One region of the Pseudomonas sp. Fl5BN2 genome, then DNA from elsewhere that is predicted to be linked to it. Evidence: predicted binding sites of a transcription regulator. Region 1 holds the regulator's gene; the other holds the start of a gene.

Evidence for each region. The regulator FliA, encoded in region 1, starts transcription of late flagellar genes. The targets are predictions, from matches to a motif close to CTAAAGTTTNNNNNNNNNNNGCCGNTAA.
Region 2: GV819_RS17745 (methyl-accepting chemotaxis protein) is a predicted target of FliA. The motif match lies at 3,966-3,993, and genes of this name have one in related genera.

What each region holds. Positions count from the first base shown of each region.
Region 1 is NZ_JAAARL010000002.1:329,906-337,567, reverse strand. Features, by position in the region: gene flhA (flagellar biosynthesis protein FlhA) at 1-740, shown strand, start outside; gene flhF (flagellar biosynthesis protein FlhF) at 752-2,074, shown strand; gene fleN (flagellar synthesis regulator FleN) at 2,193-3,023, shown strand; gene fliA (RNA polymerase sigma factor FliA) at 3,020-3,760, shown strand; gene GV819_RS03885 (chemotaxis response regulator CheY) at 3,927-4,298, shown strand; gene GV819_RS03880 (protein phosphatase CheZ) at 4,329-5,117, shown strand; gene GV819_RS03875 (chemotaxis protein CheA) at 5,130-7,406, shown strand; gene GV819_RS03870 (protein-glutamate methylesterase/protein-glutamine glutaminase) at 7,454-7,662, shown strand, end outside.
Region 2 is NZ_JAAARL010000012.1:18,325-25,986, reverse strand. Features, by position in the region: gene GV819_RS17755 (AI-2E family transporter) at 1-583, opposite strand, end outside; gene yegQ (tRNA 5-hydroxyuridine modification protein YegQ) at 742-2,067, shown strand; gene GV819_RS17745 (methyl-accepting chemotaxis protein) at 2,246-3,925, opposite strand; gene GV819_RS17740 (Na+/H+ antiporter family protein) at 4,117-5,433, opposite strand; partial or broken gene GV819_RS33820 (HAMP domain-containing protein) at 5,738-7,027, shown strand; gene GV819_RS33815 (methyl-accepting chemotaxis protein) at 7,130-7,662, shown strand, end outside.

The DNA of each region.
Region 1 (7,662 bases):
GGGACCCGGCCTTTGGCCTGGAAGCAGTGTGGATCGAGATCAGCCAGCGTCCCCAGGCGCAGTCCCTGGGTTACACCGTGGTGGACGCCAGCACGGTGGTCGCGACTCACCTGAACCAGATTCTGTACAAGCACTCCAGTGAACTGATCGGTCATGAAGAGGTGCAGCAACTGATGCAGTTGCTGGCCAAGAGCTCGCCGAAGCTGGCCGAGGAGTTGGTACCGGGCGTGCTGTCGCTGTCACAGTTGCTCAAGGTATTGCAGGCGCTTTTGGCCGAGCAGGTACCAGTACGCGATATTCGCAGCATTGCCGAGGCCATCGCCAACAATGCCGCCAAGAGTCAAGATACTGCCGCTTTGGTTGCTGCGGTACGCGTCGGATTGTCTCGCGCCATCGTCCAAAGCATTGTAGGCACTGAGTCTGAGCTGCCTGTGATCACCTTGGAGCCAAGGTTGGAACAAATTTTGCTCAGCAGTCTGCAGAAGGCAGGACAAGGCCAGGAAGAAGGCGTTCTGCTGGAGCCAAGCATGGCTGAGAAACTGCAGCGCTCGCTGATCGAAGCGGCGCAGCGTCAAGAGATGCAAGGTCAACCGGTGATTCTGTTGGTGGCGGGTCCGGTCCGCGCCATGCTCTCGCGGTTCGGCCGTCTCGCCGTCCCGGGTTTGCATGTGCTGGCGTACCAGGAAATTCCTGACAACAAGCAAGTGACCATCGTTGCGACAGTAGGGCCCAACGGCTGAGGTAGTGGGTTATGCAAGTTAAGCGTTTTTTTGCCGCCGATATGCGTCAGGCCATGAAGCTGGTTCGTGATGAGCTGGGCGCTGAAGCCGCCATCATCGGCAATCGGCGGATTGCCGGGGGCGTCGAGTTGACGGCTGCGCTGGATTACAAGTTGTCGGCGTTGTCGCCCCGGGTCCCGAACATGGAACTTGAGGATGAACTGCGCAAGACCCAGTCGCGGATCGTCACCGCCCAGGCCGAATTGAGCCTGCGGGGCGAGGGCGACAGTACCGCGATCACCAATCGCCAGCTGTTCGCCGGCCTGCCGCTGACAGCTGCCGAGCCGCTGATCGAGCCGACCCTGACCGAGCGCCCGCGCCCGGCACCGGCCCCTGCGGCACCGGTTGCCGATAACCGGGCCCTGGATTCGATGCGCTTCGAACTCAATGGCCTGCGCGAGCTGCTGGAAGTGCAGCTGGGCTCCCTGGCCTGGAGTCAGCTGCAAGGCAGTCGTCCGGAGCAGGCCAATCTTTGGCGCCGCCTGCAGCGTATCGGCTTGTCCGGTCCACTGGCCCGCGACCTGTTGGCGTTGACTGTGGAAATCGACGAGCCCCGGCAGGCCTGGCGCATGCTTCTGGCGCACCTGGCGCGGATGATCCTGACCCCGGAAATCGAGCCGCTGGAAGAGGGTGGCGTGATCGCCATGGTCGGTCCTGCCGGCATGGGCAAGACCACGACCCTGGCCAAGCTGGCGGCGCGCTACGTGCTCAAGTACGGCGCGCAGAACATCGCGCTGGTAAGCATGGACAGTTACCGTATCGGCGCTCAGGAGCAGCTCAAGACCCTGGGCCGGATCCTCAATGTCTCGGTGACCCATGTCGACCCTGGCCAATCCCTGGCCCAGGCCCTGGATCCGCTGCTGCGCAAGCGCGTGGTACTGATCGACACCGCCGGTCTGCAGGCCAGCGATCCGGCGTTACGCATGCAGCTGGAAAGCTTGGCTGGTCGCGGGATCAGGGCGAAGAATTATCTGGTGCTGGCAACCACCAGCCAGAAACAGGTGTTGACCGCCGCCTACCACAGCTACAAGCGTTGCGGCCTGGCCGGTTGCATCCTGACTAAACTGGATGAAACAGCCAGTCTTGGCGAGGTCTTGAGCCTGGCCATCAGTCATGAACTGCCGGTTGCCTATCTGACCGATGGGCCGCGGATTCCTGACGACTTGCACCTGCCACGCCGACACCAACTGGTGAGTCGCGCAGTGAGTGTGCAGATGCAGGAAGAACCCAGCGAAGAAGCCATGGCCGACATGTTCGCTGACCTTTACCACAGCTCGACCAAGCGGGTTGGCTGAGGTAAGCATGAATAGATTGCACTGTATCTACATCGATGGTCTGCCATGCATTGTTCCAATGGTGAACGCGCAGCCAGTTATGTGGCCCCGTCTAAGTAAGACAAGGTAAAGAAAGAACATGGGCAGCATGCATCCCGTACAGGTGATTGCGGTGACCGGCGGCAAAGGTGGCGTCGGCAAGACTAACGTGTCAGTAAACTTGTCCCTGGCTCTGGCTGAGCTGGGTCGGCGGGTGTTGCTGCTGGACGCCGACCTGGGTCTGGCCAACGTCGATGTCCTGCTGGGGCTGACTCCCAAACACACCCTCGCCGATGTCATCGAGGGTCGCTGCGAGCTGCGCGATGTGCTGCTCCAGGGGCCTGGCGGCATCCGCATTGTCCCGGCCGCCTCGGGTACCCAGAGCATGGTGCACCTGAGCCCCGCCCAGCACGCGGGCCTGATCCAGGCCTTCAGTGACATTGGCGACAATCTCGATGTGCTGGTGATTGACACCGCTGCGGGTATTGGTGACTCGGTAGTCAGTTTTGTTCGCGCGGCCCAGGAAGTATTGCTGGTGGTCTGTGACGAGCCGACCTCGATCACCGATGCCTATGCGCTGATCAAGCTGCTCAATCGCGACTACGGCATGAATCGTTTCCGGGTCCTGGCCAACATGGCACAGAGCCCTCAAGAAGGGCGCAACTTGTTTGCAAAATTGACCAAGGTCACGGATCGCTTCCTGGACGTGGCTTTACAATACGTCGGCGCAGTTCCCTACGACGAAAGCGTACGCAAGGCCGTGCAAAAGCAGCGTGCGGTCTATGAAGCCTTTCCTCGTTCGAAGTGTGCATTGGCGTTCAAGGCCATCGCGCAAAAAGTCGATACCTGGCCGTTGCCGGCGAACCCTCGCGGGCATCTGGAATTTTTTGTCGAGCGGCTAGTGCATCAAACAGCGGGACCGGTGCTATGACTGCCAGTGGCTACAACCTTTACAAGAAGTCGGCGCGTGATAGCCAGTACGAATTGATCGAGCGCTATGCGCCTCTGGTCAAGCGTATCGCCTATCACCTGCTGGCGCGGTTGCCGGCCAGTGTTCAGGTGGAAGACCTGATTCAGGCCGGGATGATCGGTTTGCTCGAAGTGTCGACCAAATACGATGCGAGCAAGGGCGCGAGCTTTGAAACCTACGCCGGTATCCGGATTCGTGGGGCGATGCTCGATGAGGTCCGTAAAGGCGACTGGGCACCCCGTTCGGTGCACCGTAATACGCGCATGGTCAGTGATGCAATTCGCGCAATTGAAGCTAAAACCGGTCGTGACGCTAAAGATCACGAAGTTGCGGCCGAACTTCAATTGAGTCTCGACGATTATTACGGGATTTTGAACGACACCTTGGGCAGTCGCCTGTTCAGTTTCGACGATCTGTTGCAGGACGGCGAGCATGAAGGGCTGCACGAGGATGGCGCCAGTGCTCATCTCGAGCCGTCACGAGACCTGGAGGATGAACGCTTCCAGGCCGCGTTGGCGGATGCGATTGCCAATTTGCCGGAGCGCGAGCGACTGGTGTTGGCGCTGTACTACGACGAAGAGCTGAACCTCAAGGAAATCGGTGAGGTCCTGGGGGTCAGCGAATCGCGGGTCAGCCAGTTACACAGCCAGTGCGCAGCCCGCTTGCGGGGGCGTTTGGGGGAGTGGCGAGCGCGCTGACAGGCAGTGTGGGGACACTGCGATCAAGACCGGTGGGGCCAGGCGCAGCACCGGTTTTGCAGTATGTGCTTCATGCAGTCGTTGTGTGTTATGCCGAATTGATTGAATGGCGCGTTCAGGTGCTGGACGCGTTTAAGACTGCTTGGAGGTCGAATTGGACAAGAACATGAAAATCCTCATCGTTGATGACTTTTCAACGATGCGGCGGATCATAAAAAACCTGTTGCGTGATCTGGGTTTCACCAACACGGTCGAGGCCGACGATGGCACCACCGCCATTCCGGTACTCAACAGCGGAAGCATCGACTTTCTGGTAACGGACTGGAACATGCCCGGCATGACCGGTATCGACCTGCTGCGCCACGTGCGTGCCGATGAAAAGCTCAAGCACCTGCCGGTGTTGATGGTAACTGCCGAAGCCAAGCGCGAGCAGATCATCGAAGCTGCCCAGGCCGGGGTGAACGGCTATGTGGTCAAACCATTCACGGCCCAGGCGTTGAAAGAGAAGATCGAAAAGATCTTCGAGCGCATCGGTTGATGTGCGTAGCCATTCCGCCACGGGGGAGCTATGGAGCATAACGAATCTTCACTGGACGACTTTGAGTCGACCCTGAAAAAGCACGCCCTGGAACTGGTCGAGAGCCTTGAAAAGGGCAGATTCGGCGACGCAGTGCAATTGATCCATGAGCTTAATCAGACCCGTGACCGTGGCCTGTACCAGGAAGTGGGCAAGCTCACCCGCGAGCTGCATAGCGCGATCGTCAATTTTCAGATTGACCCGCACATGCCGCAAGCCGAGGAAGTTTCACAGATCACGGATGCCACCGAGCGCCTGTCCTATGTGGTTCGGCTGACGGAAGCCGCTGCCAACCGCACTATGGACCTGGTAGAGAGCAGCACCCCGCTGGTCAACGGCCTGAGCACTGAAGCACAGGCCTTGAGCGCGGACTGGGGACGCTTCATGCGGCGCGAGGTCGGGGCTGAAGAGTTCCGTGAGCTGGCGCGTCGGGTCGACGCTTTTCTGACTCGCAGCGAGCAGGAAAATCGCACCGTCTCGGGCCACCTCAACGACATTCTGTTGGCGCAGGATTACCAGGACCTGACCGGCCAGGTAATCAAGCGTGTGACCCAGTTGGTCACGGAAGTCGAAAGTAATCTGCTCAAACTGGTGTTGATGGCCAGCCAGGTCGATCGTTTTGCCGGTATCGAACATGACCGCGAATCGATCCTCGCTGAAAAAGATCCGCAAAAACATCTCGCCAAGGGTGAAGGTCCACAGATTCATGCCGATAAACGGGAAGACGTTATGTCCGGTCAGGACGATGTAGACGATTTGCTTTCCAGCCTTGGATTCTAGGAGCACCCATTAATGAGCTTCGGCGCCGATGAAGAGATCCTTCAGGATTTCCTGGTTGAGGCCGGCGAGATTCTAGAGCTATTGTCCGAACAACTGGTCGAGCTGGAAAGCCGGCCAGATGATGCGGACTTGCTCAATGCAATTTTTCGCGGTTTTCACACTGTTAAAGGGGGCGCCGGCTTCCTCCAGCTCAATGAGCTGGTGGAGTGCTGCCACATCGCCGAGAACGTCTTCGACATCCTGCGCAAGGGTGAGAGGCGTGTCGATTCGGAATTGATGGACGTGGTGCTTGAGGCTCTGGATGCGGTGAACGGTATGTTCAGCCAGGTCCGTGAGCGCACCGCAATTACCGCTGCGACCCCGGAACTGCTGGCCGCCTTGGCGCGCCTGGCAGAGCCCGCCGGCGCCGAACCTGCAGCGCCAGCTGTGGAGGAGGTGGCTCCAGCCGTTGTCGAGCCTGAGGCCCAAAGCTCAGAGGGTGATATCACCGACAACGAATTCGAACTCCTGCTCGATTCGCTGAATGCCGCCAAGGCCGACGCCGAGTCAGTGCCCGCCGCAGCAGTGGCGCAAGGTGAGCCGGCCGGCGATGAAATCACCGATGCCGAGTTCGAGTCGCTGCTGGACCAGTTGCACGGCAAGGGTCAGTTCGCACCTGATGCGGTAGTACCTGCAGCGGCCCAGGCCGCCAGTGGTGCGGCCGCCGGTGGTGATGAAATCACCGATGACGAATTCGAAGCCTTGCTGGACCAACTGCATGGCAAGGGCAGCTTTGCTGTCGATGCTCTGGAGTCGGCAGTGGCCGCGGTACCTGCAGCAGTGGTGCCTAGCGCCGCCGCAGCGGGTGGCGACCTGATCAGCGATCACGAATTCGAATCCCTGCTGGATGAGTTACACGGCAAGGGCAAGTTCTCTGAAACTCCGGGTGCGGCGAAACCTGCAGCTGCGACAACGGCTGCGCCGGTTGCTGCGGCTACCGCGGCAGTCGCCAAGCCAGTGGCGAAGAAGCCTGAGGTCAAGGCCGAAGCGCCGAAGCCTGCCGCTGCTCCTGCTCCTGCTCCTGCTGCTGCCCCGGCTCGCGCTGCTGCTGCCCCGCCGGCGGAAAAACCCACCAGCGAAGCGGAAACCACGGTGCGGGTAGATACCGCGCGCCTGGACGAAATCATGAACATGGTCGGCGAGTTGGTGCTGGTGCGTAACCGTCTGGTGCGCCTGGGCCTCAACAGCGGCGACGAAGCCATGTCCAAGGCGGTGTCGAACCTCGACGTGGTCACCGCCGACTTGCAAACCGCGGTCATGAAGACCCGCATGCAGCCGATCAAGAAGGTCTTCGGGCGCTTCCCGCGCCTGGTTCGCGACCTGGCACGGCAGCTGAAGAAAGAGATCAACCTGGAACTGGTAGGGGAAGAAACCGACCTCGACAAGAACCTGGTGGAGGCCCTGGCCGACCCGCTGGTGCACTTGGTGCGCAACGCGGTGGACCACGGTATCGAATCGCCGGAAGAGCGCGAAGCCTCGGGCAAGTCCCGTGGCGGCAAGGTGGTGCTGGCGGCGGAACAGGAGGGTGACCACATCCTCCTGTCGATCTCCGACGACGGCAAGGGCATGGACCCGAACGTCCTGCGGGCGATTGCCGTCAAGCGTGGCGTGATGGACAAGGACGCCGCCGACCGCCTGAGCGACAGCGAGTGCTACAACCTGATCTTTGCCCCGGGTTTCTCTACCAAGACCGAGATCTCCGATGTCTCCGGTCGTGGCGTGGGCATGGACGTGGTGAAAACCAAGATTTCCCAGCTCAACGGTTCGATCAACATCTACTCGACCAAGGGCCAGGGTTCGAAGATCGTCATCAAGGTGCCGTTGACCCTGGCGATCATGCCGACGTTGATGGTGATGCTCGGCAACCAGGCGTTTGCTTTCCCGTTGGTCAACGTCAACGAGATCTTCCATCTCGACCTGTCGCGCACCAACGTAGTGGACGGTCAGGAAGTGGTGATCGTGCGCGACAAGGCATTACCCCTGTTCTACCTCAAGCGCTGGCTGGTCAGTTCCGCCGCTCATGAAGAGCAGCGTGAAGGCCATGTAGTGATCCTTTCGGTGGGCACTCAGCGGATCGGCTTTGTCGTCGATCAGCTTGTGGGCCAGGAAGAAGTGGTCATCAAGCCCTTGGGCAAAATGCTTCAGGGAACCCCGGGCATGTCCGGCGCCACCATTACCGGTGACGGCCGCATCGCTCTGATTCTCGATGTTCCTAGCATGCTCAAGCGTTACGCCGCACGGCGTATTTGATTCGGCGGGGAGGGGCGGTTGGCCTCGCCCCACCTAACGGAGTGTTTATGGCAGTCAAAGTCCTGGTGGTGGACGATTCGGGTTTTTTCCGCCGCCGCGTCTCGGAAATTCTTTCAGCAGATTCGAATATCCAGGTCGTCGGTACGGCGACCAACGGTAAAGAGGCGATCGATCAGGCCCTGGCGCTCAAGCCGGACGTGATCACCATGGACTACGAGATGCCGATGATGGATGGCATCACTGCAGTGCGGCATAT
Region 2 (7,662 bases), on a different contig from region 1:
ACTCCGCCAGGGGCACCGCCGTGCGGATCTTGCGCACCAGTTCCGGGCCATCGCGCAAAAAGAAGAACAGCAGGTACAGCATGATGAAGAAGCTCACCATGAACTCGAAGGTGCCCTGGCCGAAACTGAAAGCCTGGGTTGCCAGGTACTGACTGCCCTGCATCGCGCTCTTGACCACTTTATCCTGCAGCCCCTTGAGTTCGCCCAGGCCGAAACGGTCCAGCAGGTGCTGTAAATAGGCTGGCAGGCTGTGCTTGAACTGGGCCAGGTAGCCCGCAATGTCCAGCTGGCCGCTTTCAATCTTGCGGTACAGCTCGGCCCCTTCCTGGACCAACAGCACGCTGGTGATGATCACCGGCAAAATGGCGATCACCAGGCAGATGCCCAGGGTGCACAAGGAAGTGAGATTGCGCGGCCAGCCGAACTTCAATTGCAGGCGGTGCTGCAAGGGCGCGAAGACGATGCCAAGAATCACCGCCCAGAACAACGCGCCGTAGAACGGCAGCAGAATCCAGATAAAGGCCAGGGTCACCAGCGCCAATAACAGCACCAGGCTTTTGTTTTGCAGGTTGTTTTGATTCATCTTCGATCCGACTCAGTCAACGCCAGGATTCGGCGCCCTGAGGTTTAGTCCGCAGCCGCGCCGCCGAGTGCGTTTTTTCTGCGCCCGACATAGACCCAAGTCAATGAATGCCCCGCGGCTCTGGCTTACCCTCGCGACCTTTTGCGATCGACAGCCCCATGACGCTCCTCGCCAAACCCGAACTCCTGGCTCCCGCCGGCACCCTGAAGAACATGCGCTACGCCTTCGCCTACGGCGCCGATGCGGTGTACGCCGGCCAACCGCGCTACAGCCTGCGGGTACGCAACAACGAATTCGACCACGCCAACCTGGCCCTCGGCATCAAAGAGGCCCAGGCCCAGGGCAAGCGTTTCTACGTGGTGGTCAACATTGCACCGCACAACGCCAAGCTCAAAACCTTCCTCAAGGACCTGGCGCCAGTGATCGAAATGGCTCCGGATGCGCTGATCATGTCCGACCCTGGACTGATCATGCTAGTGCGCCGGCACTTCCCGGCCATGCCGATCCACCTGTCGGTACAAGCCAACACGGTGAACTGGGCGAGCGTCGAGTTCTGGCAGCAACAGGGCCTGACCCGGATCATCCTGTCCCGGGAACTGTCCCTGGAGGAAATCGAGGAAATCCGCCAGCGAGTGCCGGACATGGAGCTGGAAATATTCGTCCACGGCGCCTTGTGCATGGCCTATTCCGGGCGCTGCCTGCTGTCGGGCTACATGAACAAGCGCGACGCCAACCAGGGCACCTGCACCAATGCCTGCCGCTGGAAATACAAGGCCGAGGAAGCCACCGAGAACACCCTCGGGGAAATCGTCCAGACCTACCAACCAGAGTCGACCCTGGGCCTGGGCGCGCCCACTGACCAGGTGTTCCTGCTGCAAGAGGCCAATCGTCCGGACGAACTGATGCCGGCCTTCGAGGACGAACACGGCACCTACATCATGAATGCCAAGGACCTGCGGGCGGTGCAGCACGTGGACCGCCTGACCCGCATGGGCGTGCATTCGCTGAAGATCGAGGGGCGGACCAAATCCCACTTCTACTGTGCGCGCACCACCCAGGTGTATCGCCAGGCCATCGATGACGCCGCAGCCGGACGCGAGTTCGACCGCAGCCTGCTCAACGACCTGGAATCCCTGGCCCAGCGTGGCTACACCGAAGGTTTCCTGCGGCGCCATGTGCACGATGAATATCAGAACTACCAGAACGGCAGCTCGGTCTCGGAGCGCCAGCAGTTCGTTGGTGAACTGACCGGCGAACGCCGCGATCGCTTGGCAGAAGTGAAAGTGAAGAACCGCTTTGCCCTGGGCGACCACATGGAACTGATGACCCCCAAGGGCAACTTCCACTTCGACCTGCATGAGCTGCAGAACGCCAAGGGTGAAGGCATCGAAGTCGCGCCGGGCGACGGTCACACCGTGTACCTGCCGATCCCCGATCAGGTGGACTTGCGTTTCGGCCTGTTGATGCGCGACGTCAGCGCCTGACCAAGCCGGGCCTTTGCGCCAGGCTGCGACTGCTAGCTGGCTGGCCCGGAAAAACGATGTGAGCGGCATTTCGACGGTACAGGCCGCACGTTCAAAACACCGAAGGCCTGCGGCCTGATCGCAGCCTTCGCCAGCGGCTGGCGAAAGCCGGCAAAACACCACAAGAGCACCGAGCGCCTCAGATCCGGAACTGCCCCACCAACCGCCCCAGCCGCTGACCAAGATCGGCCAGACTGCGAGAAGTCTGGGCGCCGCGCTGGGTTTCATCGGCAACACTGTCCACCGCCACGGCGATCTGGTGCACGCTGCGGTTGATCTCTTCGGCTACCGCGGTCTGCTCTTCCGCCGCGCTGGCAATCTGCGCGTTCATCGAATTGATGGTGCCGATCAACTGGGCCATGGTGTCCAGCGAAGCCCCGGCTTCGTTGGCCTTGACCGAAGTACCGTCGCCGGCGTCGCTGGAACGGCGCATGGCGTCCACCGCCACCCGGGTGCCCTGCTGCAAGCGATCGATCATGCCCTGGATTTCCTGGGTGCTCTGCTGGGTCCGGCTGGCGAGGGCCCGCACTTCATCGGCGACCACGGCAAAACCACGCCCGGCCTCGCCGGCCCTGGCCGCTTCAATCGCGGCGTTCAAGGCCAGCAGGTTGGTCTGCTCGGCAATCGAGCGGATCACATCCAGCACGCTGACAATCGACGATACGTCCTGCTGCAGGCTGTCCAGGGACGTGCCGCTGTTACGGATATCGCTGACCAGCGCATGGATCTGCTGGATGCTGCCATCCACCACGCGCTTGGCCGCCTGGCCTTCTTCATCGGTCTGCTGGGCAGCAACGGCCGCGCCCTGGGCACTGCGCGCCACTTCATGGGCCGCCGAAGACATTTCATTGATTGCCGTGGCCACCTGGTCAGTCTCGTGGCGCTGACGCTCCATGGCCTGTTCCGAACGCTGGGCCTGGTCCGAAACCTGGGTCACCAGCTCGGTGAGCTGCCCGGTCATTTCGGTGATCTGCCGCACCAGGCCGTGGATCTTGTCGACAAAACGGTTGAACGAGCAGGCCAGGTCGCCGAGTTCGTCCTGGCTGGTGATCTCAAGGCGCCGGGTCAGGTCGCCCTCGCCGGCGGCGATGTCATCAAGGTTGGCTTTCATCAGGTTCAGCGGACGCAGCATGGTATTGGCCACCACCATGCCCAGGCCCGCAATCACCAGCAGCAGCACCGCGGCAATCCCGAGAATGCTCAGGACCATGCCTTCCATGCGCTGGTTGACACTGGTCTCGACCGCCGCCACCTGGGCGTCGATGCCATCGAGGTTGACCGAGGTGCCCAGCACCATGTCCCACTTGGGCAGGTATTCGGTGTAGCCCAGCTTGGGCACCAGCACATCGCTGCCCGGCTGGGTCGAACTGTACTGCACGTAGTGGCTGCCGTCCTTGCCGACCCGCACCAGTTCGCGGTTGACGTACACGCCGTTGGGGTCGCGGTTGTCCTTGAAGCTCTTGCCCACCCCGTCCGCGCTGTTGCCCTTGAACAGGCGTACGGTCTCGGAGTCGTAGCCGAAGAAGTAGCCGTCCTTGCCATAGCTGATGTTCGACAGCAGCTTGACCACCTCGGCCCGGGCCGCCTGATCCCCTGGCGCCGCCGCGTCGTACAGCGGCTTGACCGTGTTCAGGGCCACTTCGACATAGCTCTGCAACGTGGCCTTGGCCTCGCCCAGCAGGCGATGACGGGTTTCCTCGACCTCTTTCTGGGCTTGCTGGCGCAACATGAACACCGTGCTCAGGCTGATCACCAGCGCGAACAGCAGTACCGGGAGTACCGCCAGGGACAGGACTTTGGCCTTCAGGCTCAAGCGCATAGTGGGCTCACTCTAAGTTTTTATTGGCGTGATAACCGCGTTAACGGCACGCCAAAACAAAAGTTGAGCCTGAGCCCGTAGGAGCCGGCTTGCCGGCGAAGAGGCCCTTGAGCCTTGCACCGACCTTGCCGATGCCTTCGCGGGCAAGCCCGCTCCTACAACAGCCCACGGTTTCTACGAGAGCGAGATAATCAGAGGACCATGGCTGCAACCCAGCCGAAGGCCAGCAGCGGCAGGTTGTAATGCAGGAAAGTCGGGACCACGGTGTCCCAGATATGGTGATGCTGGCCGTCGATATTCAACCCCGAGGTCGGCCCCAGGGTTGAATCCGAGGCGGGCGAGCCCGCATCGCCCAGCGCCCCGGCGGTGCCGACGATGCAGACAATGGCCAGGGGACTGAAGCCCAACTGCACACATAAAGGCACGAAGATCGCCGCCAGGATCGGCACCGTGGAAAACGACGAGCCGATGCCCATGGTCACCAGCAGGCCCACCAGCAGCATCAGCAGCGCACCCACGCCCTTGCTGTGACCGATCCAACCGGCCGAGGTTTCGACCAAGGTCTGCACTTCACCGGTGGCCTTCATCACTTCGGCAAAGCCTGAGGCGGCGATCATGATGAAGCCGATCATCGCCATCATCTTCATGCCTTCAGTAAACAGGCCGTCGGTTTCGCGCCAGCGCACGATGCCCGACACCGAGAAAACCAGGAAGCCGCACAAAGCCCCGATAATCATCGAGTCCAGCAGCAACTGGACGACGAAGGCGGCGACAATCGCCAGCCCCGCCACCAGCAGGGTCTGCGGGTTGTATTGCACCGCCACCTGCTCGACCTTCTCGATCTTGCCCAGGTCGTAGACCCGCTTCTTGCGGTAGCTGAAAAATGCCATCGCCAGGCCGAACAACATGCCCAGGGCGGGAATGCCCATGGCATGCGTGACGTTGACCTGACTGACATCGACCCCACTGCGGGCCACGTTGGCCAGGAGAATCTCATTGAGGAAGATGTTGCCGAAACCCACCGGCAGGAACATGTAAGGCGTGATCAGGCCGAAGGTGATGACGCAGGCGATCAGCCGCCGGTCCAGTTGCAGCTTGGTCAGCACGTACAACAGTGGCGGCACCAGCAACGGAATAAAGGCAATGTGGATCGGCAGGATGTTCTGCGAAGCAATCGCCACCACCCACAACAGGCCGATCAGCAACCATTTGACCTGCCCACCGCCGCTGCTGTCCTGACGGTCCACCAGCGACAGGATCTTGTCCGCCAGGGCGTGGGCCAGGCCGGACTTGGCGATGGCCACGGCAAAGGCACCGAGTAAGGCATAGGACAGGGCCACGGTAGCGCCACCGCCCAGGCCACTGTTGAATGCCTTGAGCGTGGCCTCGATCCCCAGGCCACCGGTGAGGCCACCCACCAGCGCACCAATGATCAGGGCGATCACTACATGCACGCGGGACAGGCTGAGCACCAACATCACGCCAACCGCGGCAATTACTGCGTTAATCATCGTTACCTCATTACTGCGCCGGTAAAAACGGCGCAAAAGCCTGTGACCGACCGGAAGGCAGCGGACTGCCGACATCGAATGAAAAGAGGGTCTTGTTAGAGGGCGCGCACTTTGCAGCAGCGGGCCCGGCTTGTCAAAACCCGGGCGCGCTTTGCCCGCTGCCCCTGCCCCGCACCTTGCGGCAGCGGCGACAGGGTGCAATGAGCAACGGCGGGTTATTTCGAACAAGTGTTTAAAGAATACCGTTCGTCGGCCGTAACAATGCAAAGTCTCAGATATTTATCGAATAAAGGACGCCTCCATGCCGCTCAGACAACTTTCCATTCAATGGAAGATCACCTTGCTGGCCGGACTCTGTCTGCTGGGCATCGTGTCGCTGTTGGTGGGGCTTTCGCTGTATCGCATGGAGCACAGCTCCGAGCTGGTGAAAGCTTCGAGCATGGAGATGCTCAACGAAGCCGCTCAGTCGCGGATCGAGGCCCAGGGTGAAGTCCAGGCACTGGGGATTCGTCAGCAGTTCATGGACGCCTATCAATACGGCCACGGCTTTTCCCGCCAGGTGCTGTTCCTGCGCGAACAGGCCGAGAAGCGCTTTCTCGACGCCTTCGACCTGCGTGAAGACCTGACCCGCCAGGTCAAGTCGGCGCTGCAGGCCAACCCCGAGCTGCTGGGCCTGTCCCTGGTGTTCGAGGCCAACGCCCTGGACGCCAAGGACTCGCTGTTCAGTGGCCAGAGCGAACTGGGCAGCAATGAGAAAGGCCGTTTCGCCCTGTACTGGTCGCAACCCACCCCCGGCAAGCTGACCTCCATGTCGCTGCCGGAAAGCGACATGAGCGACACCCGCACCGGCCCCAGCGGCCAGCCGGCCAACGCCTGGTTCACCTGCCCGCGCAGCACCCTCAAGCCTTGCGTGATCGAACCCTACTTCTATGACATCGACGGCCAGAAGGTGCTGATGACCAGCATCGTCTTCCCGCTGATGGTGGACGGCAAAGTCATCGCCTCGCTGTCGGTGGACATCAATCTCAACAGCCTGCAGGCAGTCAGCGAAAACGCCAGCCGCAAACTCTACGCCGGCCAGACTAACGTCAGCATCCTCAGCCCGGTGGGCCTGCTGGCCGGCTACAGCCTCGACGCCAGCAAACTCAGCCAGCGCCTGGACAGCGTCGACAGCACCAACGGTGCCGAACTGATCCGCCAACTGGCCAGCAGCACCCAGACCCACAGCTTGCACAGCAACAGCAAACTCAAAGTATTGGCCCCGTTCACGCCGATCCCCGGCGGCAAAGCCTGGGGCGTGCTGCTGGATGTACCGGAAAAAGTCCTGGTAGGCCCGGCCGAAGCCTTGAAAAACGAACTGGACGCCAGCAACAGCAGCGGCACCCTGATCGAACTGGGCCTGGGCCTGCTGGCCGCGGTGGTCGGCTTGCTGCTGGTGTGGCTGATGGCCCGCAGCGTGACCCGACCGATCCTTGGCGTGGCCGCCATGCTTGAAGACATTGCCAGCGGCGAAGGCGACCTGACCCGCCGCCTGGCCTACGACAAACAGGACGAACTGGGGCAACTGGCCGGCTGGTTCAACCGCTTCCTCGACAAACTGCAACCGATCATTGCCGAGGTCAAACGCTCGGTGCAGGATGCCCGCGGCACCGCCGATCAGTCATCGGCCATCGCCACCCAGACCAGTGCCGGCATGGAGCAGCAATACCGCCAGGTCGACCAGGTGGCTACCGCCTCCCACGAGATGAGTGCCACCGCCCAGGACGTGGCCCGCAGCGCCGCCCAGGCGGCCCAGGCCGCACGGGATGCCGACCAGGCCACGCAACAGGGCCTGACGGTGATCGACCGCACCACCCGCAGCATCGACTTGCTGGCGGCCGAGATGAGCACCGCGATGACCCAGGTCGAAGGCCTGGCGGCCAACAGCGAGCAGATCGGCTCGGTACTGGAAGTGATTCGCGCGATCGCCGAGCAGACCAACCTGCTGGCCCTGAATGCCGCCATCGAAGCCGCCCGTGCCGGTGAAGCCGGACGCGGTTTCGCGGTAGTGGCCGATGAAGTGCGCAACCTGGCCCGGCGTACCCAGGAGTCGGTGGAGGAAACCCGCCAAGTGATCGAACAACTGCAAACCGGCACCCGGGACGTGGTGGGCTCCATGAGCAACAGCCATCGCCAGGCCCAGGGCAGCGTCGACCAGGTCGGTCAGGCCGTCACCGCCCTGCGCCA